Regions from separate parts of the Acidovorax sacchari genome, predicted to be linked through region 1. Evidence: predicted binding sites of a transcription regulator. Region 1 holds the regulator's gene; the other holds the start of a gene.
The links. Region 1 encodes HrcA, which represses chaperone genes, less so after heat shock. Its sites were predicted from a motif close to TTAGCACTCNNNNNNNNNGAGTGCTAA; they were not measured.

Region 1 (5,486 bases):
GCCGCCGAAGCGCGCTCGCCGCCGAGCATGCGCGCCATTTCCTGGATGCGGCGGTCGCCTTCCGCGGCCGCGACGGTGCTGACCGTCCCCTGCTGGCGGGAGCGCTTGGACACGACCAGGTGGTGGTCCGCGCACGCGGCCACCTGTGGCAGGTGGGTCACGGCCAGCACTTGCCGGTCGCGGCCGAGCCGCTGCATCAGCTGGCCCACGGTTTCCGCAACGGAGCCGCCGACGCCGGAATCGACCTCGTCGAAGATCAGCGTCGGCGCTTCGCCCAGGCGGCTCGTGGTCACCGAGATCGCCAGCGAGATGCGCGACAGCTCGCCGCCCGAGGCCACCTTGCCGATCGGGCGCGGCGTCACTCCCTGGTGGCCCGCCACCAGGAACGCCACGCTGTCCAGCCCGTGCGGGCCCGGCTCGGCCTGTGTGTCGAGCGCCACGTCGAAGCGGCCGCCCTTCATGCCCAGGCCCTGCATGGCCTGCGTGATGGCGCGCGCGAGCTGTGGAGCGGCCTTGGCGCGCTTCTGCGAAATCTCCCGGGCCGCCTGCATGTAGGCGGCTTCGCTCCGGCGGGCCTGCTCGGCCAGGGCCTCCACGTCCGAGGCCCCGTCCAGGCGGGCAAGTTCTTCCTCCCAGCCGGCGAGCAGCGCGGGCAGGTCCTGGGGCTGGCGCTTGAAGCGCCGAGCCAGCGACATCCAGAGCCCCATGCGCGCATCCAGCGTTTCGAGCCGGTCCGGATCCACGTCGGTGTGGCGCAGGTAGGCCTGGAGCGAATGTGCCACGTCCGATGCCTGGGCCAGGCAGGACGCCAGCACGTCCAGCATGGACTGGAACTGTGGGTCCAGCGACGCCTTGGCTTCCAGCAGGCCGCGGGCGCGCACCAGCGGGCCGTGCGCGCCCGATTCGTCGTCCTCCAGCGCCCCCAGCGCCGCCTGTGCCGTGTCGATCAGCGCCTGCGCATGCGACAGGCGCGTGTGCTGCGCGTTCAGCTCTTCCCATTCGCCATCGGCGGGGGCGAGCTTCTGCATCTCCGCGATCTGCCACTGGAGCCGGTCGCGTTCCTGCTGGATGTCGTTCTGGCCGGCGATGGCGGCATCCAGTGCCTTGCGGTCGTCGCGCCATCGCGTCCAGAGGGGCTGCAGGCCTTCCGGGCGGATGCCGCCGTACGCATCCAGCAGCCCGCGCACCGCGTCCGCGCGCGTGAGGCTCTGCCAGGCGTGCTGGCCGTGGATGTCGAGGAGGTGGGAGCCCAGGGTGCGCATCTGCGTCGCGGTCACCGGCACTCCGTTGATCCACGCGCGGCTCTTGCCCTGGGTGTCGATGGTGCGGCGCAGCAGCAGGCCGTCTTCCGGAGGAATGCCCGCATCGTCCAGCCAGGCCGCGATGGCGGGAGTGCCGTCGAACTCCGCGCACAGGTCGGTGGACGCAGCGCCTTCCCGGACCACGCCCGGATCGGCGCGCGCACCCAGCAGCAACTGCAGCGCATCGATGAGGATGGACTTGCCGGCGCCGGTCTCGCCGGTCAGGACGGTGAATCCGGAATGAAGGTCCAGCTCGAGGGACTCGACGATCACGAAATCACGCAGCGCAATCCGCTTCAACGCCATGCTCAGTAGCCTCCTTCGTTCCAGCGGAGCTTCTTGCGCAGCGTGGCGAAGTAGTTCCAGCCGCGCGGATGGAGAAAGCGCGCCCGGTAGTCCGAGCGCTGTACCAGGATGCGGTCGCCGTGCTGCAGGGACGCGAGCGACTGCATGTCGAAATTCGCGCTGACATCGCGCCCGCTGACGACTTCCACGGCCACTTCCATGCTGTCCGACAGCACGATGGGACGGTTCGACAGCGTGTGCGGCGCGATCGGCGCCAGCACCCATCCGGGAATCGTCGGATGCAGCATCGGGCCGCCTGCGGACAGGGCATAGGCAGTGGAGCCCGTGGGCGACGCGATGATGAGGCCGTCTGCACGCTGGTTGGAGACGAAATGGCCACCCACTTCCACGCGCAGTTCGACCATCCCGGAGGTGGACCCGCGGTTGACCACCACGTCGTTCATCGCCAGGGCCTCGAACACGCACTGGCCCTGGCGCATCACCCGGGCCCGCATGAGCGGGCGCAGGTCTTCCTCGTACTCGCCGCGCAGCATGGGTTTGAGGACCGTGGAGTACTCGCCCAGGGGGATGTCGGTGATGAAACCGAGCCGGCCCTGGTTGATGCCGATGAGCGGCGTGCGGTATTGCGCGAGCTGCCGGCCGACGCCCAGCATCGTGCCGTCGCCGCCCACCACGAGGCAGAGATCGCAGTCCAGCCCGATGCGCTCCACGGAGAGCGCCGGGTAGTCGGCGAACCCCGTGTTCGCGGCGGTGTCCGCCTCGAGGGCGACCTCGCACCCTTCGTTGGCCAGGAATCTGGCGATGCCGTCCAGCGCGTCGCGCGAACTGTCGGACATCCCTGCAGAAGTGGGCGCCTGGTACTTGCCGACGAGCGCCACGCGTTGGAACCTGAGCTTCATCACGGAAATTAGATCATTAAAATGATTCAATGCTCGATGACCGTGCCAAGTTGTTGCTCAAAGCGCTGATCGAGCGCTACATCGCCGACGGCCAGCCGGTGGGCTCGCGCACGTTGTCGAAGGCGTCCGGCCTGGACCTTTCTCCGGCCACGATACGCAACGTCATGGCCGACCTGGAGGACATCGGGCTGATCGCCAGCCCCCACACCTCCGCGGGCCGCATCCCCACCGCCAAGGGCTACCGGTTGTTCGTTGACACCATGTTGACGGTGCAGCGCGGCGAGCTGTGCTCCCCCGAACTCGCGGCCGACCAGCCGCAGAAGGTCATCGCGAACGCGGCGCAACTGCTGTCCAGCCTGTCGCAGTTCGTGGGCGTGGTCATGGCTCCGCGCCGACCGTCGGTCTTCCGCCACATCGAGTTCCTGCGCCTTTCCGAGCGGCGCCTGCTGGTCATCATCGTCTCTCCGGACGGCGATGTGCAGAACCGCGTGATCTTCACCGAAGTGGACCATACCCAGTCCCAGCTGGCCGAGGCCGCCAACTTCCTCAACAGCCACTATTCCGGCCTGGGGATGGACGAGGTGCGCGAACGGCTCAAGACCGAGGTGGACCAGTTGCGCGGAGAGATCGCTTCCCTCATGCAGGCCGCGGTGAACGTCGGCTCCGAGGCCATGGCCGCCTCGCAGGAGGAGGTGGTCATCTCCGGCGAGCGCAACCTGCTGGCCCTGAGCGATTTCTCGAACGACATGGGCAACCTGCGCAAGGCCTTCGACCTCTTCGAGCAGAAGACCCAGATACTGCGCCTGCTGGACGTCTCCAACCGGGCCGAAGGCGTGCGCATCTTCATCGGAGGCGAAAGCCAGGTCGTGCCTTTCGAGGAACTGTCGGTGGTCAGCGCTCCGTATGAGGTGGACGGGCAGGTCGTGGGAACGCTGGGCGTCATCGGCCCCACGCGCATGCCCTACGACCGCATGATCCAGATCGTGGACATCACCTCCAAGCTGGTGACCAACGCGCTGAGCCATCGCCGCTAGGGCGCCCGGCCCGGATGGCTACTTGCCGTCGCTCCACGTACCTCCCTTGATCACGGCGGTCGAGGTTTCGCAGGCCTGCCGCTTCTGCTGGACCGCGTCGGCCGACAGCCCGTAGTAGTAGGCATCGAGCGGCCGGCCCATCAGTCCCTTGCACGCACCGCTGGCAGGCCGCGGACATTGGCGCATGAGTGTGACCTTGCCCGGTTTGCCGCCCAGCCCGGCCGACGCCTGGGCGACTGCGTCGCAGCTGCTCTTGAGTTGCTCCGCCGAGACGTCGGAGGAGAACTCCATGCAGTCTTTCACCGCCGTCCCGGAACCCGCGACGGAAATGCTTCCCTCGATCACGCAGGCGCGGTTGGCGGACCAGGCCGCAGGGGCGGCGAGCAGGCCGAGGGCAAGCAATGGGGCGGCAATCCTCATGTTTTCTCCAATCCCGGCCGGCCTGGTGCGGACCAGCCATGTGTTTCAGGTCCCGGGTCGATGAGATCCCCGTACACGAACGGGGCGGTTCTGCCAGGGGTACGCGGATTTATACGTGGCCGTTCCTTCGGCCCATTCCCCGCCGTGGCAGGAATTGCGTAACTCCTTGTGTCGGCTGCACCGGGCGGTTCAGGATTCGTCGATCCGGACACCGCGCAGCCTGGAGATCAGTTCCACCCGATTGCTGGCGCCGAGCTTTTGCAGAATGGCCGTGAGGTGCTCCTTGACCGTGTGCTCCGACAGATGCAGCGCATTGGCGATGGGCTTGTTGGGCAGTCCCTCGAGAACCAGCGCGAGGATCTGGCCCTGGCGCGGGGTCAGGCCGAGATCGGCGGGTGAGAGATGGATCTCGCGGGGAGTTGCGGCTCCAATGGCCGTGCTGGAAAGACATGCCGTCGCCCCGGAGTCGAACCAGGGCGAGCCATCGAGCACGGCATTGATGGCGGCGTGGAAGGTCTCGGGCGGTTCCCGCTTGTGGATGAATCCGTGGGCGCCACTGGCCCGGGTCTTGAGCACGATGGCCGGATGGTGGTCCGCGCTCACGACCAACACGCGTGTTCCCGGGGACATCGCGAAAAGATTGTCGATGAAGGACGTGGCAGCACCCTCCGCGAGCCAGAAATCCACCAGGGCCAGAATGGGCGAGCCATGGGAGGCAATGATGCGCAGGGCCTCGGATATTTCGCAGGCATGGCGGCACTCCTCCAACCGGGGGTGGAGGCTCAGGAACTCGGCCATGCCGCGTGCGACGAGCGGGTGGTCATCGACGACAAGCGCGTAATGCGCCAACGGCAGGCGGGAAAAGGCGGACAGGGGCATACGACGTTCTGGCGATAAGGCCGGATCATCAAAAGCAACTCGACCGTAACTTTCGAGGGTAATCCATACACGGGCGCCGGCGGGTTACAAAACCTCTGTCGAGGCGTCCGAGTGAAACGGGCTACGCGGATGCCCTTTCGTGTCCCATCTTCTGGGGCTTCGAGGGCCGATCGGCAAGCGGAGGGGTTGCGCGTTCCGCAAAAACGCATGCGCCGGTTTTCTCGTGGTCCAGCTGCGTATGCGACAATGGCAGGCTGTGGGCCGTTAGCTCAGTTGGTTAGAGCAGAGGACTTGACGGGGAGGTTCCTGTCCCCAGGCAATGGCCTGGGAATGGAGCGGCACCCAATGGGTTGCTCAAGGTAAGTTCACTCTGCCTTGAAGTAGAACTTCTCAAATTCGGTGAACGCTACTGCGCGTCCTGCGCGCTATGCCAACGCCGAGCGAAGCCCTCCGCAGGGAGGGAACGTGTAGAGACTCGACGGGAAGGCCGAAAGGCAAGACAGAGTCCAGGCCACGAACCGGAAACGGGCGGCGAAAGCCGAAGTGGCACGCATAATCCTTTGGTCGCTGGTTCGAGCCCAGCACGGCCTACCACATACACAAAGATGGATGAAGCGCGCGGCACGGCGCGACGACCCACGCGCCGC
Region 2 (5,486 bases), 2.5 Mb from region 1:
GCGCGCCCTGGGCCTGTCGGGCCAGATGCACGGTGCCACGCTGCTGGACGCGGCCGGCAAGGTGCTGCGTCCGGCCATCCTGTGGAACGACGGCCGCAGCACCGCGCAGTGCGAAGCGCTTTCCCGCGCCGTGCCACGCCTGGGTGAGATCAGCGGCAACCTGGCGATGCCGGGCTTCACCGCGCCCAAGCTCCTCTGGGTGCGCGAGCACGAGCCCGGCGTCTTCGCCCGCACGGCCCGTGTGCTGTTGCCCAAGGACTGGTTGCGCTTCATGCTGAGCGGCGAGGCGGTGGGCGAGATGTCGGATGCGGCCGGTACGCTGTGGCTCGATGTGGGCGCGCGTGACTGGTCCGATGAACTGCTGGCAGCGACCGGGCTCACCCGGGTCCACATGCCGCGCCTGGTCGAAGGCAGCGAGGCCTCGGCGCGGCTGCTGCCCGAACTGGCTGCCCGATGGGGCCTGGGCGGCAACGTCGTGATCGCCGGTGGCGCAGGGGACAATGCGGCGAGTGCCGTCGGCATGGGGCTGGTCGAGCCGGGGCAGGGCTTCGTCTCGCTGGGCACTTCGGGCGTCGTGTTCGTTTCCACCGACCGTTTCCTGCCCAATCCTGCGCAGGCCATGCACGCGTTCTGCCACGCACTGCCCGGGCGCTGGCACCAGATGTCGGTGATGCTGTCGGCCGCGAGCGCCGTGCAGTGGGGGGCCAAGGCTTTCGGCTTCGCCAGCGAGGCCGCATTGCTGCAGGCCGCGGCCACCGTGGCGCAGCGGGAACGCTGCCCGCTGTTCCTGCCCTACCTCTCGGGCGAACGCTCGCCGCACAACCATGCCGGGGCGCAGGGCGTGCTGTTCGGACTGACCCATGCGCATGGCCCGGCCGAGATCGCCTACGCGATCGTCGAGGGGGTGGGGTTCGGCCTGCGGGACGGCCTGGACACCTTGCGCCTGCCCGAAGGCACGCTGCTGCGCGAGATGGCGCTGGTCGGAGGCGGCGCGCGCAGCGCCTGGTGGGGACAGTTGCTGGCCGACATCCTGCAGGTGCCGCTCACCCTCTACGAAGGCAGCGAAACCGGCGGTGCCCTGGGCGCGGCACGGCTGGCCTGGCTGGCCGATGGCGGCCGCGTGGCCGAGGTCTGCACACTGCCGCAGCCCCGGCAGCGCTTCGATCCCGCCACAGCGGACGCCGCCGGGCATGCGGCGCGCCATGCGCGCTTCCGAACCCTCTACCAGGCGCTGCGCGATCAGTTCTGACACAAGGCCCCGCGCCACGGCACGGTGCCGGTGTACGACGCAGACACCATGAAAAAGGGCCGCTTGCGCGGCCCTTTGGTCGGGTGAGCGAGGCTCAGCCGGGCATTACATGCCCATGCCACCCATGCCGCCCATGTCGGGCATGGCGGGAGCAGCCGCTTCGTCCTTCGGAGCCTCGGCCACCATGGCTTCGGTCGTCAGCAGCAGCGAAGCCACGGAAGCGGCGTTCTGCAGGGCCGTGCGGGTCACCTTCGTCGGGTCCAGAATGCCCATTTCGAGCATGTCGCCGTAGGTGTCGTTGGCGGCGTTGAAGCCGTAGTTGCCCTTGCCGTTCAGCACGGCATTGACCACCACCGAGGGCTCGCCACCGGCGTTGGCCACGATCTCGCGCAGGGGCGCTTCGATCGCCTTCAGGATCAGCTTGATGCCGGCGTCCTGATCGGGGTTGTCACCCTTGATCTCGCCAGCAGCCTGCTTGGCGCGCAGCAGGGCCACGCCACCGCCGGCCACGATGCCTTCTTCCACGGCAGCGCGGGTGGCGTGCAGCGCGTCTTCCACGCGTGCCTTCTTTTCCTTCATCTCGACTTCGGTGGCAGCGCCGACCTTGATCACGGCCACGCCGCCGGCCAGCTTGGCCACGCGTTCCTGCAGCTTCTCGCGGTCGTAGTCGCTGGTGGCTTCCTCGATCTGGATGCGGATCTGCTTCACGCGGGCTTCGATGTCAGCGGCAGCGCCTGCGCCGTCGATGATGGTGGTGTTTTCCTTGCCCACTTCGATGCGCTTGGCCTGGCCCAGGTCGGCCAGGGTCACCTTCTCGAGCGTCAGGCCCACTTCCTCGGCGATCACCTTGCCGCCCGTCAGGATGGCGATGTCTTCCAGCATGGCCTTGCGGCGGTCGCCGAAGCCAGGCGCCTTCACGGCCACGACCTTCAGGATGCCGCGGATGGTGTTGACCACCAGGGTCGCCAGGGCTTCGCCCTCGACTTCCTCGGCGATGATCAGCAGCGGACGACCGGCCTTGGCAACCTGCTCCAGCGTGGGCAGCAGGTCACGGATGTTGCTGATCTTCTTGTCGAACAGCAGCACGAAGGGGTTGTCCAGCAGGGCAGCCTGCTTTTCGGGGTTGTTGATGAAGTAGGGCGACAGGTAGCCGCGGTCGAACTGCATGCCTTCCACGACATCCAGCTCGTTGTCCAGGCTCTTGCCGTCTTCCACGGTGATCACGCCTTCCTTGCCGACCTTGTCCATGGCGTCGGCAATGATCTTGCCGATGGATTCGTCGGAGTTGGCGGAGATCGAACCCACCTGGGCGATTTCCTTGGAGGTCGTCGTGGCCTTGGAAGCCTTCTTCAGCTCGGCGACCAGGGCCGTCACGGCCTTGTCGATGCCGCGCTTCAGGTCCATCGGGTTCAGGCCGGCGGCCACGTACTTGGAGCCTTCGCGGACGATGGCCTGGGCCAGCACCGTGGCGGTGGTCGTGCCGTCACCGGCGTTGTCGCTGGTCTTGGACGCCACTTCCTTCACGAGCTGGGCGCCCATGTTCTGCAGCTTGTCCTTCAGCTCGATTTCCTTGGCCACGGACACGCCGTCCTTGGTCACGGTGGGGGCGCCGAAGGAGCGCTCGAGCACCACGTTGCGGCCCTTGGGGCCCAGGGTCACCTTGACGGCGTTGGCGAGGATGTTCACGCCTTCGACCATGCGAGCGCGGGCTTCGCCGCCGAAAACTACGTCTTTTGCTGCCATTTTGTTTCTCCGGATTCAGTCAACAGGAAGTTGGAAGAGGATGTGATCCGCGAAGCGATCACTTCTCGACGACTGCGAACAGGTCGTCTTCCTTCATGACCAGCAGTTCGTCGCCGTTGACCTTGACGGTCTGGCCCGAGTACTTGCCGAACAGGACGCGATCGCCGACCTTGACGCTCAGCACGCTGAGTTCGCCCTTGTCGTTCTTCTTGCCAGGGCCCACGGCCAGGACTTCGCCTTGATCGGGCTTCTCGGCAGCGTTGTCGGGGATCACGATGCCGGAGGCGGTCGTGGTTTCGCTTTCAATGCGCTTGACGATCACGCGATCGTGCAGGGGGCGAAGGTTCATTTGCATCTCTCCTGGTTCAATAAGGATTGCGACATCGACAGGACGCCCGCGGAAGGCGGGCGTCGGGATCTTCAGCGGCCGTGTCCCACACGGTTGTTAGCACTCGTCCGCTTCGAGTGCTAATGATACGGGCATTTGCTGGCGTTTCAAGGGGCTGGGGCGGGATGCCATGGCCGGCGACCGGCGCATGCCCGCGAAGGGCCTTGCCCCCTGGCTGGCTGGAGAGGATAATTCGTCTCCATGAACATTCTGACCAACGTGATCAAGGCATCTTTCGCCACCTAGTTGCGCCCCTGATCGCGTATCGGAGGGCTGCGCGCCTTCCGGTCACCACAGACCCCGGCAGGCTCGCACCTCCGGGGTTTTTTGTTTTCCAGACTTTCCCACCGACACCCATGCGTACCTACGACAAGTTGATCGCCACGATTCCCGACCGCCGGAGCTTGAGTTCCGTGCGCCCGGGCTTCGGCGACAGCACACCCCCCATTCCACGCTAGCCCGAAGGCGGATCTTCTCGCCTGGGCTGGCGACCTAGCCAACCAGGCGGCAGCTGCTCGCAGAGCCGAGTGCAGCCGCGAAGAAAGATTCGCCATGAGAAACTCCCGCAACCATATCGCCCGTCTGCGCAACATCGGTGTCATCGCCCACGTCGACGCGGGCAAGACGACCACCACCGAACGCATCCTGTTCTATACCGGCGAAAGCCATCGCATCGGCGAAGTGCACGACGGCACGGCGCACATGGACTTCGATCCGCAGGAGCAGAAGCGCGGCATCACCATCCACAGCGCGGCCGTCACCGTGCATTGGAAGGGCACGCAGCTCAACCTGATCGACACGCCCGGCCACATCGACTTCAACATCGAGGTGAACCGCTCGCTGCGCGTGCTCGACGGTGCGGTCGTCGTGTTCGACGGCGTGGCGGGCGTGGAGCCGCAGACCGAGACCAACTGGCGCCTGGCCGACAGGTACCGTGTGCCTCGTATCGCCTTCATCAACAAGCTCGACCGCGTGGGAGCCGATTTCGGCCGCGTGGTGACCATGATGGGGGAGCGCCTGGGCGTGCGCGTCGTGCCGCTGCAGATTCCCATCGGCGCGGAAGGCGACTTCCGCGGTGTGGTGGACCTGCTCAGCCTGCGTGCCCGCATCTGGGACAGGGACGATGCCAGCACTTCCTACCGTGAGACCGACGTGCCCGCCGACCTGGCCGAGCAGGCTGCGCATGCACGCGCCCGCCTGGTCGAAGCAGCGGTGGAGCAGGATGAAGCTGCCCTGGAGGCCTACGTGAACGGTGAACCCATCGCCGTGGACATGCTGCGCTCGCTCTTGCGCCGGGGGGTGCTGGCGGGTGCCTTCGTTCCCGCGCTGGCGGGCTCGGCCTTCAAGAACCGCGGCGTGGAGCCTTTGCTCGATGCCGTGGTGGACTACCTGCCCTCGCCGGAAGACGTGGCGCACGCGGGCCGTGCCGACGGCAAGCCGGCATCGGCGGCAGATCCGTTCTCGGCCCTGGCGTTCAAGGTCGTCGCCGACGACCATGGTGCCAAGGTGTTCGTGCGTGTTTACAGCGGCCGGCTGGTCCGGGGCGATGTGGTGCTCAACACCAGCACGGGCAGGACCGAGCGCGTATCGAGGCTGTACGAGGTGCATGCCGACAAGCACATCGAGCGCGAGGAACTGGTGGCGGGCGACATTGCCGCCGTCGTCGGCCTCAAGGACACCCTCACGGGCCACACGCTGAGCGATCCGGCCCATCCCGTGGTGCTGGAGCAGATCAGCGTGCCCGAGCCGGTGATCCACGTGGCCATCGAGCCCCGGGCAAGCGCCGACCAGCAGGGCTTGTCGAAGGCGCTGCAGTCCCTGCTGCGCGAAGACCCGAGCCTGCGCCTGCAGCAGGACGCCGAGTCCGGCCAGACCATTCTGTCCGGCATGGGCGAACTGCAGCTCGAGGTCTCGATCGAGAAGCTGCGCGCGCGCCATGGGATCGATGTGTCGGTCGGGCGCCCCCAGGTGGCCTACCGTGAAACCATTTCCCGCCGCGTGGAGGTGAACCATGTGCACAAGAAGCAATCGGGCGGTCCTGGCCAGTTCGCCGAGGTGAGGCTGCAGTTCGAGCCCCTCCCCCGGGGCGAGGGCATCCGCTTCGAG

Region 2: ACGHC0_RS04775 (co-chaperone GroES) is a predicted target of HrcA. The motif match lies at 3,438-3,464, and genes of this name have one in related genera.

The regions. Positions count from the first base shown of each region.
Region 1 is NZ_AP035783.1:4,164,198-4,169,683, reverse strand. Features, by position in the region: gene recN (DNA repair protein RecN) at 1-1,607, opposite strand, end outside; gene ACGHC0_RS18490 (NAD kinase) at 1,610-2,506, opposite strand; gene hrcA (heat-inducible transcriptional repressor HrcA) at 2,536-3,540, shown strand; gene ACGHC0_RS18480 (hypothetical protein) at 3,559-3,960, opposite strand; gene ACGHC0_RS18475 (LuxR C-terminal-related transcriptional regulator) at 4,150-4,839, opposite strand.
Region 2 is NZ_AP035783.1:1,052,162-1,057,647, forward strand. Features, by position in the region: gene xylB (xylulokinase) at 1-1,249, shown strand, start outside; gene groL (chaperonin GroEL) at 1,355-2,992, opposite strand; gene ACGHC0_RS04775 (co-chaperone GroES) at 3,051-3,341, opposite strand; gene fusA (elongation factor G) at 3,933-5,486, shown strand, end outside.